3 regions of the Arthrobacter sp. SD76 genome follow, and region 1 is predicted to be linked to each of the others. Evidence: riboswitches for the same ligand, from Rfam matches in the RefSeq annotation. Region 1 holds a riboswitch; each other region holds the start of a gene.
The links. Region 1 has a riboswitch for S-adenosylmethionine ahead of ACPEE0_RS00310 (DUF1737 domain-containing protein). Riboswitches for the same ligand answer to the same signal wherever they lie in the genome.
Positions count from the first base shown of each region.

Region 1 (3,808 bases):
GAGACGTCCATCTTCCCGGACAACAAGATGGGCTCATACCTGCTGCCCGTCAAGAAGGCTGTCCGGGACAAAGCGCGGATCAGGGCGGGCGACGCCGTGGACGTCCGGCTGGAGCTCCAGCCGGACGATGTACCGCGGGATAAAAGCTAGATCTGCTTCAGGGCCTGTTCGAGGTCGCGGATCAGGTCGTCGGCATCCTCGAGCCCGACGGACAGGCGCACCACGCCGTCGCTGAGCCCGATGGCAGCCCGCCCCTCCGGCCCCATCGCGCGGTGCGTGGTGGTGGCCGGGTGCGTGATCAGGGACTTCGAGTCGCCCAGGTTGTTGGAGATGTCGATGATCCGCAGCCCGTCCAGCAGCGCGAAGGCGGCTTCCTTGCCCGAGCGGCCGCCGGAGGGGGGCAGTTCCAGGGTGAGCACCGTGCCGCCGGCACGCATCTGCTTCGCTGCGAGGTCGTACTGCGGGTGGGACTTCAGCAGCGGGTACTTCACCCAGCTCACGGCAGGCTGCTGCTCCAGCCATTCAGCGAGCCGGAGGGCGGTGGCGGAAGAGTGGTTGACACGCAGCGCCATGGTCTCCAGGCCCTTGGTCAGCACCCACGCGTTGAACGGCGACAGCGACGGGCCGGTGTGGCGCATCAGCTGCTTGACCGGGCCCTCGATGTACTCCTTGGTGCCCAGGATGGCACCGCCCATCACCCGGCCCTGGCCGTCGATGTGCTTGGTGCCCGAGTAGACAATGACGTCCGCGCCCAGCTGGCCGCAGCGCTGGAGCAGGGGAGTGGCAAAGACGTTGTCGACGACGACGGTGGCCCCGGCGGCGTGCGCGAGTTCGCTGACCGCGGCGATGTCCACGATCTCCTGCATCGGGTTGGACGGGGACTCGAAGAAGACGGCGGTGGTGGGCTGGGACAGGGCGGCGCGCCACTGCTCCAGGTCCGGGCCGTCCACGAACACCGTCTCCACGCCCCACCGCGGCAGGATCTCATTCAGGATGACGAAGCAGGAACCGAAGAGCGAACGGGCGGCCACCACGCGGTCCCCGGCAGCCAGCAGGGCGCCCAGGGCGGTGAAGACGGCGGACATGCCGGACGCAGTGGCGAAGCATGCCTCCGTGCCCTCGAGCAGCCGGAGCCGCTCCTGGAAGGTTGCCACGGAGGGGTTGCCGTACCGGGAGTAGACGAAGCGCTCGTCCTCGCCGGTGAAGGCGCGTTCCGCAGCGGCGGCGGATTCGTACACGAAGCCCGAGTTCAGGAAGACCGCTTCGGAGGTTTCCTGGAAGTTGGTGCGATCCAGCCCGCCGCGGACGGCCTGGGTGTCGGGGTTCCAGCCGGCGGCGTCGTTATTGAAGGTCACTTAGTTCTTTCCGAGGTTGGTCGGCAGGCCGCGGTTCTTCCAGCCATTGACGGTCCGTTCGCCGTAGCGGTCCGGATCGCCTTCGAAGCCCTCCAGGACGTTGTAGGAGGTGAAACCGGCCTGCGTCGCGGCGATGGCGGCGGAGATGGAACGCTGGCCGGAGCGGCAGATGAACACCAATTCGGTACTGGAGTCTTCCGGCGCCTGCTGGCTCAGGTCCTTGAGGAAATCCGGGTTGGGAATGCCGCCGGGGAAGGTCCACTGGATGAACAGCGGATCGTTGTCCGTGGCCTTGGTGTCCGGGATGCCGATGTGGGCCCATTCGCCTTCGGTGCGCACGTCCACCAGGATGGCACCCTGCTCAAGCTTGGCCCAGGCTTCCTCCGGCGTCAGGTCTCCTGCGTAGCTCATGCGTGGCCCTCGCCGTCGAACTCGAGGTCCTCGTTGGCTGCTTCCAGGTCGTCAACAGCGGTGGCGACGGCGGCGTCCGCCGAGGCGATGGCGGCGGGCAGGACGACGGCCTGGGCCACGATGACGCTGGTGCCGTTGAAGGCTGCCGCCGGGCTTCCGTGCAGGACGTAGCCTTCGGCGAGCGCGGTGGAGATCCGCTCACAGAATTCACGGTTGTCCGGGCCGCTGATGAGGCGGTAGGACAGCTTTTCTTCGGGGGCGTCGGACACGACGGATCTCCTTCTCTCACGCTTGCAGCTCGAATCGGTCGATATGCCGAGTATTCACCTGAGGCACCCCGCCGCGGAAGGAGGGTTGCCGACCGGCCAGTCAGGGCTTGGCGCCGGTACTCGATTACTCCCCAAAAACGTAACATCTGGCACCGGCGGCCGCATCGCCGTTGTCGTCATGTTGCGTAACTGAAGCGGAAACGCTGCCGGGGATGCGGTCGCGGTGCCCTTCCCGGGGACGGCCGACGGCGGCATTACAGCAGGTGGGAGGGCTTTTTCTATCCCATCGCGGGAGGGGCGGCCCGATACAGTTCTTAGGGGGCAGCGCCCCGCCGTCGAAGATCAGCACTGGGGGTCCCTTTGAACATGCGAACAGCCGCGCCCTGCCGCCTCCGCCTGGCCTGGGCGTTCCTTGCCGCACTTGTTGTTGCATGTGTGGCAGCGGTCCTGTCGGCGGGGCCGGCCCGGGCGGCCGAACCCGCCCCGGATGCAGGGGAGCCGATGCTCGGCGTCGTCCTGGAATGGGGCGAGGACACTGCCGCGGGGTTTGCCGAGCGGCTGGGAGCGTCGCCGGCTGTCTTTGGACACGACATCGCCTTTCCGTACCGGTCCTCCGAGCAGAACGACATCAAGGGCTTCCTTGAACAGTCATCGCTTCAGGGGTCCCACGCCATGCTCACGGTCAAGCCCACCGTGCCGCTGGACCAGATCGACGCCGCGGCTGCCGGATCATTCGCTCGGGAAATCCGCCGGTTGACCGCACAGTTCCAGGGCCAGGTGCTGGTGCGGTTTGCCCCGGACATGAACGCCGGCTGGGTGGAGTGGGGCCAGCAGCCGGCCGCGTACCGGGAGGCGTTCCGGACAGTGTCCGCGGCGTTCAAGGATTCCGGCGACGGCCGGACAGTCATGGTCTGGGAGCCGTTCCTGGGCAAGGATTACCCCTTTGACCGGAACCGGAACGCCCCGGCTCCCGGCAGCGACGGGTTCGAACTGCTGGATACAAACGGCGACGGCGCCTGGGACGGGTCCGACAGCGCCTACGAACCGTACTATCCCGGTGATGACGCCGTGGACTGGGTTGGCCTGACGGCCTTCCACGACGACACTGCCGGCGGCGCGGCCGTCAATACCCTTCCGCGCGCCGGCGAGCTGGCGGAGATGCTGACGGCTTCAGGAGGCGAGAACTTCTACGCCACCTATGCCCAAGGGCGGAACAAACCGTTCCTGCTGCAGACCGCCGCTTTCTACAGCCCGGCCTCCGGCGGCGCATCCGAAGCTGAGATCAAGACCGGCTGGTGGGACCAGGTGGTAGGCACAGCCACCTCGGCGGAGTTTGGCAGGACGGCCGCGGTGGTCTGGGACGAGCGCACCAGCACCAGGGACACCGGCGTGGCCAGCATCGACTGGCTGCTGACCGGCAGCCCGGAGGTTGCCCGGGCGGCGCTGGAACGGCTGGAGGCCTCGCCCTGGTGACCGGTCCCGTCACGGAAGTGTCCGCCGGCGGCAGCGGTTATGTCCGGGCCAACACGCTGGCCGGGCCTGCAGCCTGGACCGTGGGGGCCGCGCTCGTCATCCTCCTTGTGGCTCTGTGGCAGATTCCGCGCCGCGTCAACGCCGCAACGGCCTGGAGCTATACGGACCCGTCCGGCAGGGATTCCCGCGTGGACCTGCTGCGCGGACTGGCCATTGTGTTCGTGGTGGTCAACCATCTGGGCATGACGTCCCTGTTCCAGCTGCTCACCCAGGAGGCGGTGGGCTTCGTTTCGGGTGCCG
Region 1 is NZ_JBNBLR010000001.1:73,006-76,813, forward strand. It holds gene ACPEE0_RS00295 (DUF1905 domain-containing protein) at 1-150, shown strand, start outside; gene ACPEE0_RS00300 (O-succinylhomoserine sulfhydrylase) at 147-1,355, opposite strand; gene ACPEE0_RS00305 (rhodanese-like domain-containing protein) at 1,356-1,766, opposite strand; gene ACPEE0_RS00310 (DUF1737 domain-containing protein) at 1,763-2,035, opposite strand; SAM riboswitch class IV at 2,049-2,164, opposite strand; partial or broken gene opgC (OpgC domain-containing protein) at 2,402-3,808, shown strand, end outside.

Region 2 (3,808 bases), 1.3 Mb from region 1:
CCTTCAGCTGGTCCAGCATGTCCGCTGACGGGTCGACGGCGGTGACAGACAGGCCGCGTTCCAGCAGCAGTTCGGTGAACTTGCCGGTTCCTGCGCCGGCATCGAGCGCATCCCGCGCACCGGCCGGAATCAGCCAGTCCGCAGACTCCGCGGGATAACCGGGCCGGACCCGCTGGTAGTGCCGGCCGCCCTGCTCGAAGCTCTTTCCCAGCTCCCTGCGCCGCCCATGATCCAGCCTGGGGCCACCCCGAACCACCTGCGGCCTCCTTCAGTCAATGCCTTGCGGTACCTTCCGAATTTACCGCATCAGCCGGACCGGTCAGTCGTCGGTGCAGGGAGCAGCGCCGGCGGTGCCCGGCGTGTTCGGGGCCCAGTGCGGGTAGGTGCGGGTGTCGTTGGCAGGAACCCAGCGTCCCGCGTCCACCACGTAGTCCCAGCCGAGCCCGTCACGGCGCAGCTTGGCGATCCCGGCCAGGAGCCTCTGGGCATCTTCCAGCCGGGAACCCACGCCGAAGCTGGCGCGGAGCGAACCGGAAGGCAGGCCCAGCCGCTTCAGCAGGGGGTGTGCGCAGAAGCGCCCGTCCCGGAGGCCCACGCCGTGCTCGGCCGAGAGGTACGCAGCCACCAGGCCGGCGTCGTAGCCCTCAACGGAGAAGTTGACTACACCGATGGTGTCCGTGTCCGGGTTGCTGTCCTTGAAGATCTGGTGCACCGTGACGCCGTCGATCTCCTGCAGGCCCTCCACCAGGAAGGAACGGATGGCGGACTCGTGCGCGTGCCAGCGTTCCTGGTCGAGGCCCGCGATGACCTGGGTGGCCTTGGCCAGCGTGGCGGCACCCAGGACGTTGGGGGAGCCGCCCTCGTGGCGGGCCGGTCCGGTCGCCCAGCTGACGCCGTCGAGCCTGGCTTCCTTGACGGCGCCGCCGCCGGCAAGGTGGGGGGTACCGGCGTCGAGCCAGTCCGGCCGTCCACCAGGACGCCGGCGCCGAAGGGCGCGTACAGCTTGTGGCCGGAGAAGGCGACGTAATCGACGTCGTCCGCGCTGATGTTGATGCGCCGGTGCGGCGCCAGCTGGGCCGCGTCCACCACGATGCGGGCCCCGTGCTGGTGGGCCAGGGCAGCAAGGGCGCGGACCGGGAGGATCTCGCCCGTGACGTTGGAGGCACCCGTGATGGCCAGCAGGCTGACGCCACCCTGTTCCAGCTCGGCGCGCACAGCGTCGATGGTGCCGGCGATGGTGTCGGCAGCAACGATGCTCCGGTGGGGAACGCCCTGCCACGGCAGGAGGTTGGCGTGGTGCTCGATGTCCAGGTACAGGACGTCGCCGGCGGGCCGGCCATCGGTGAGGGGCAGGCAGCCGGCCAGCAGGTTGAGCGAGTCCGTGGTGTTCCGCGTGAAGATCACGGAGTCGTCCGGGCGGCCGCCCACGAATTCGCGGACGATGCTGCGGGCGTTTTCGTAGACCGAGGTGCTGATCTGGGACGCGTAGCCGGCACCGCGGTGGACGCTGGCATAGAAGGGCAGGATCTCGTTCAGGTAGGCGGAGACCACCGAGAGGGCGGGGGCCGAAGCGCCATAGTCGAGGTTCGCGTAGCGGATGTGGCCGCCCGAAATCAGAGGTGCCTGGATTTCCGCTCCGGTGACGGCTGCAAGCGGACGGCCGGCCAGCGCCTGGCGCTCGTCGAAGACGGAATCGGCGGTAATAGCGGCGTTGGGGGAGACGGTGGCAGTTGTCACAGAGACCTCACTTCAAAACAGGACTCCGGTATCAAGGGAATCCGCGCTTGCCGCATCCGCTCCGGACCGGCCTGGTCGTCACCCGGGGCACCCCACCGCGAATGGAGGGTTGCCGGCCAGCAAACCGGGGTTTTGCGCTGGCACTCGTGACCTGGTTAAGAGCGTAGAACATGGGGCGGCCAGGACTGAAGCCGGCGCAATCGTTAAGGCTTTTGTTACGCGCGGATGGAAATCGCGCCTTTCGGCGAAGAACACGACGGCGGACACCTCCTTCCGGAGGTATCCGCCGTCGTTTGTTCGGTTGCCGGGGTCTTTAGAGCAGGTCGTCCAAACCCGGGTTCAGCCGCTGCAGCACTTCCGAGTGCAGGATGGAGTTGGTGGCCAGGGCGTTACCGCCGAAGGGGCCGTCCTCACCCTCCAGCGAGGTGAAGCGTCCGCCGGCCTCCACCACGATCGGCACCAGGGCTGCCATGTCGTACAGGTTCAGCTCCGGCTCGCAGGCGATATCCACCGAGCCCTCGGCCACCATGCAGTAGGACCAGAAGTCGCCGTAGGCGCGGGTCCGCCACACCGATTCGGTGAGCCCCAGGAACTCGTCCAGGTTTCCCCGCTCCTTCCAGCCGGAGAGGCTTGAGTAGGACAGCGAGGCGTCGGAAAGGTTGGAAACGTTGGAGACCCGGAGCCTGGTGGCCGCGGCGAGCGAACGCCCCATGTAGGCGCCCATGCCCTTGGCGGCCCACCACCGCTTGCCGAGGGCCGGGGCGCTGACGACGCCGACCACCGGCTCGCCCTCGTCGACGAGGGCGATCAGGGTGGCCCACACGGGGACGCCGCGGACGAAGTTCTTGGTCCCGTCGATGGGGTCGATGATCCAGCGGCGCGAGCCGTGGCCGGTACTGCCGAACTCCTCACCCAGGACCGCGTCGCGCGGGCGGGAGCGGGAGAGCTGGCCGCGGATGGCTTCCTCGGCGGCCTTGTCCGCGTCGGTGACCGGCGTCAGGTCGGGCTTGGTCTCCACGTGGAGGTCCAGTGCCTTGAAGCGGCTCATGGTCTGGTCATCCACGGAGTCGGCCAGGACATGGGCCAGGCGCAGGTCATCGTTGTAGCTCGAAGCGGGTTGGATCATGGTTCCAAACTACCGTCTGCAGGCAGTTCTGCTGGGAGATCGGCGTTGTCAGTTGACGCTGCCGAGCTCCTTTGCCTCCTGCGCTTCCTCCCGTGGATCCGCTCCGAGCAACCGGCGCAGCGAGGCCAGCCGCGCTTCTCCGGTGGGTCCGGCATGGCCCGCGGCGACCCATTCATCCAGGCCGCAGTTAACGGCACTTGCCGTGTGCTTGCAGCCGCGTTCGCAGGCGTCGGTGCCGGGTGAGAGGTCGGGGAAGGACCGCAGGATCCGGTCCGGGTCCACATGCGCCAGGCCGAACGAACGGATGCCGGGGGTGTCGATGATCCAGCTGCCCGGCGGGGCGTCCACCAGCCGCAGGGCCAGGGCGGACGACGACGTGTGCCGGCCCCTGCCGGTGACCGCGTTGACGCCGCCGGTGGCACGCTCGGCTCCCGTGAGCGCGTTGACCATTGTTGACTTGCCGACGCCGGAGTGTCCGAGCATGACGGTGACCTTGCCGTCCAGGTAGGACCGGAGCGCGGCAACTGCCGCGCTGTCCAGCCGGGCGGACAGGCCGTCGTCGGAGCGCGCGTCGATGCCGGACGCCTGGGTGTCGGCGGTCCGGCTGATGATCACGGGAAGGTCGAGGTGCGTGTAGTTGGACAGGAGCTCCGCTGGATCCTTGACGTCCGCCTTGGTGACGAGCAGGACCGGCTCGATGCCGGCGTCGTAGGCCGCCACCAGCGCGCGGTCGATGAAGCCCGTGCGGGGTTCCGGGTTGGCGGCGGCCACCACGATCACCAGCTGGTCGGCATTGGCCACCACGGCCCGCTCCACCGGATCCGTGTCGTCGGCGCTGCGCCGCAGGAGGGTTTTGCGGTCCTGGATCCGTACCAGCCGGGCCAGGGTATCGGGGTCGCCGGAGACGTCCCCCACGAGGGAAACGAAGTCGCCCGCCACCACGGG
Region 2 is NZ_JBNBLR010000001.1:1,368,212-1,372,019, forward strand. It holds gene ACPEE0_RS06755 (class I SAM-dependent methyltransferase) at 1-256, opposite strand, end outside; partial or broken gene ACPEE0_RS06760 (aminotransferase class V-fold PLP-dependent enzyme) at 320-1,737, opposite strand; SAM riboswitch class IV at 1,776-1,889, opposite strand; gene hisN (histidinol-phosphatase) at 2,051-2,863, opposite strand; gene rsgA (ribosome small subunit-dependent GTPase A) at 2,912-3,808, opposite strand, start outside.
Region 2: it holds a riboswitch for S-adenosylmethionine, as region 1 does, so the genes downstream of both, ACPEE0_RS06760 (aminotransferase class V-fold PLP-dependent enzyme) here and ACPEE0_RS00310 (DUF1737 domain-containing protein) in region 1, are expected to answer to the same signal.

Region 3 (3,808 bases), 2.6 Mb from region 1:
TCACCTTCGTGGCGGACCCGGACAACCTGGACCACTGGCGCGAGGCGGTCCAGCCCAACACCAAGCTGTTCTTTGCCGAGGTGGTGTCCAACCCACGGCAGGACGTGCTGGACATCGAAGGCGTCTCCCGGACCGCCCATGAGGCCGGCGTACCACTGATCGTGGACAACACGCTGTCCACGCCGTACCTGATCCGGCCGCTGGAATGGGGCGCCGACATCGTGGTCCACTCGGCCACCAAATACCTGGGCGGCCACGGCGCCGCAATTGCCGGCGTCATCGTCGATTCAGGCAAGTTCGACTTCAGCAAGGACCCGGAACGCTTCCCCGGCTTCAACACGCCGGACCCCACCTACAACGGCCTCGTCTACGGCCGCGACCTGGGGGAGGGCGGAGCGCTGGGAGCCAACCTGTCCTACATCCTCAAGGCCCGGGTCCAGCTCCTGCGTGACCTCGGTTCGGCCGTTTCGCCCTTCAACGCCTTCCTGATCTCGCAGGGACTGGAGACCCTGAGCCTGCGCGTGGAGCGCCATGTGGCCAACGCCCAGGAGGTTGCGCGGTGGCTGGAAGCACGGGACGACGTCGAATCCGTAGCCTACGCCGGGCTGCCCTCCAGTCCCTGGTATGAGCGCGGCCGCAAGTACGGCCCAGGGGCACCGGCGCGATCGTCGCCTTCAACCTGGCCGGCGGCGCCGAAGCGGGCAAGCGGTTCGTGGACGCCCTGGAACTGCACTCCCACGTTGCCAACATCGGCGACGTCCGCTCGCTGGTCATCCACCCGGCGTCGACCACGCACAGCCAGCTGTCCCCGGAGCAGCAGGCCGCGGCCGGCGTCGCCCCGGGACTGGTCCGCCTCTCCGTGGGCCTGGAGCACATCGACGACATCCTCGCCGACCTCGAGGCCGGCTTCCGCGCGGCAAAGGAGGCCTCAGGCGCCTGAGCGCACGGCCCGGGGAGCTGAGCCGGGAGCAACGCCCGACGGCGGGTGGCCACCCGGGTGCGCACGGCCGGGGAAGTCACAACCAGTCACACTCTTGGCCCGGGGCGGGTGGTGTTTCGTACACTCGAACCAGGTCATGAGTGCCAGTGACAGCCCCGGCTTGCTGGCCGGCAACCCTCCTTCCGCGGTGGGGTGCCCCGGGTGAAGACCTGGCCTGCCGGTCATTCCGCCGGTGGGCAAGCGCGTAGAAGAGGTCTTGCCATGACGGTTACCGTCACCCGTACCACCGTTCCCGAGCACGGAATTGTCCGTTACGCCTCCATCGGGGGCCTGGAACTGGAAGCCGGCGGCTACCTGCCGGACGTCACGCTCGCCTACGAAACGTGGGGCACGCTCAACGCGGACGGCAGCAACGCCATCCTGATCGAGCACGCCCTGACCGGCAGCACCCACGTCACCCGCGGCGACAGCGACGAACCCGGCTGGTGGGAACAGCTCGCCGGGCCCGGCGCCCCCGTGGACACTGACCGGTTCTTCGTGGTGTCCATCAACATCGTGGGCGGCTGCTACGGGTCCACCGGGCCGTCGTCGCCCGCCCCGGACGGGACGCCGTGGGGTTCCCGCTTCCCCTGGTGACGCTGCGGGACAGCACAGTGGCAGAGGCCCGGCTGGCAGACCAGCTCGGAATCGGCAGCTGGTACGCGGTCCTCGGCGGCTCCATGGGCGGTGCCCGCGCCCTGGAATGGGCCGTCACCTACCCGGAGCGGGTAAAGCGCTGCGCCGTGATTTCGGTCGGCGCCGCCAGCACGGCTGAGCAGATCGCGTTTGCCCAGGCCCAGACCCTCGCCATCCGCCAGGACCCCAACTTCAACGGCGGCGACTACTACGGCGGCCCGTTCCCCGAGGACGGCCTGGCCCTTGCGCGGCGCATTGCCCACATCACCTACCGCTCCGCCGCCGAACTGGAGGGCAGGTTCGGCCGGGAGCCGCAGGCCCCCGAATCGCCGCTGCAGGCTGACTGCTTGTCGGCCCGCGGCCGCTACCAGGTGGAGAGCTACCTGGACCACCAGGGCAACAAGCTGGTCCAGCGCTTCGACGCCAACAGCTACATCGCCATCACCGAGGCGCTGATGAGCCACGACGTCTGCAGGGGGCGCGGAACGCTGGCCGAGACGCTGGCCCGCTCCGAGGCCCGGTTCTTCATCGCGGCCGTCGACTCGGACCGGCTCTACTTCCCGTCCCAGTCGCAGGAACTGGCACGGGCATTGCCGGGGGACGTGGACGTACACCTGATCCAGGCGCCGATCGGCCACGACGGCTTCCTGACGGAAATCGGTCAGCTCGGGAACCAGCTCCGCCAGCACCTCCTGCCCTGAACCACTGCGCAGCCCGGACGCTTTCACGCCTTGGCACGCGGTGTGCCGCCGCGCCAAGTGTGCATTTTTGCAGATGCTTTCTGCAGTATTCGGCGTTGAGCTCCCGGCTGTACCAAGCAATACTCGTGTGAACCTGCGGTTTTGTTATGCAAATCACAAAGCCGCCATCCGGTCCCATTGTGGTGTCGACGGAGACGCCAAAGGAGTTCATTCATGAGTACGGAACACTCCGCCGCAGGGCGGCTCGAGGAAACCGACGTCAAGGCCTCAGGGCTGAAGAAAGTCGTCACGGCCTCCATGGCCGGCACGGTGGTGGAATGGTATGAGTTCTTCCTCTACGCATCTGCCGCCACACTGGTGTTCGGCAAAACATTCTTCCCCAATTCGGGCACGGAACTGGACGGCATTATTGCCGCGTTCGTCACCTACGCCGTGGGCTTCGTTGCCCGGCCTATCGGCGGAATTGTCTTTGGCCACTTTGGGGACAAGTTCGGCCGCAAGCAGCTCCTCCAGTTGAGCATCATCATGGTGGGCGTTGCCACGTTCCTCATGGGCTGCCTGCCCACCTTCGCCCAGATCGGCTACTGGGCACCGGCGCTGCTGGTGTTCCTGCGGTTCGTGCAGGGCTTCGCAGTCGGCGGTGAATGGGGCGGCGCCGTGCTGCTGGTGGCAGAGCACAGCCCCAGCCACTCGCGCGGCTTCTGGGCCAGCTGGCCGCAGTCCGCCGTTCCCATGGGCAACCTGCTGGCCACGGGCGTCCTGTTCACCCTGTCCTCGACCCTGTCCCAGGAAGCTTTCCTCGGCTGGGGCTGGCGCGTGGCGTTCTGGCTGTCCGCCGTCATCGTCATCATCGGCTACTACATCCGCACCAAGGTCCAGGACGCTCCGATCTTCATCGAAGCCCGGAAGGAAGTCACTGCGGAAAAGAAGGGCTACGGCGTTGCCGAAGTCTTCCGCCGCTACCCCCGCGGCGTCTTCACCGCCATGGGCCTCCGGTTCGCCGAAAATATCCTCTACTACCTGGTGGTCACGTTCTCCATCACGTACCTGAAGGTGGTCGTCCAGACGGACACCTCGCGGATCCTGCTCCTGCTGCTGGTGGCGCACTTCATCCACTTCTGCGCCGTCCCGCTGGTCGGCAAGCTCTCCGACGCCTTCGGGCGGCGGCCCGTCTACATGGCGGGTGCCATCCTCGGCGGAACCTGGGGCTTCTTCGCCTTCCCCATGATGGACACAGCCAACGACATGGTCATCCTGGCCGCCATCACCATCGGACTGCTCTTCCACGCGCTGATGTACGCCGGCCAGCCGTCCATCATGGCCGAGATGTTCCCCACCCGCATGCGCTACTCCGGGGTGTCCCTGGGCTACCAGGTGACTTCGATCGTTGCCGGCTCGCTGGCTCCGATCATCGCCACCGCCCTGCTGGGCAACTTCAAGTCGTCCCTTCCGGTAGCCCTCTACCTCCTTGGCGCCTGCGTCGTAACGGCGG
Region 3 is NZ_JBNBLR010000001.1:2,675,665-2,679,472, reverse strand. It holds partial or broken gene ACPEE0_RS13095 (bifunctional o-acetylhomoserine/o-acetylserine sulfhydrylase) at 1-940, shown strand, start outside; SAM riboswitch class IV at 1,073-1,189, shown strand; partial or broken gene metX (homoserine O-acetyltransferase MetX) at 1,202-2,316, shown strand; gene ACPEE0_RS13085 (MFS transporter) at 2,530-3,808, shown strand, end outside.
Region 3: it holds a riboswitch for S-adenosylmethionine, as region 1 does, so the genes downstream of both, metX (homoserine O-acetyltransferase MetX) here and ACPEE0_RS00310 (DUF1737 domain-containing protein) in region 1, are expected to answer to the same signal.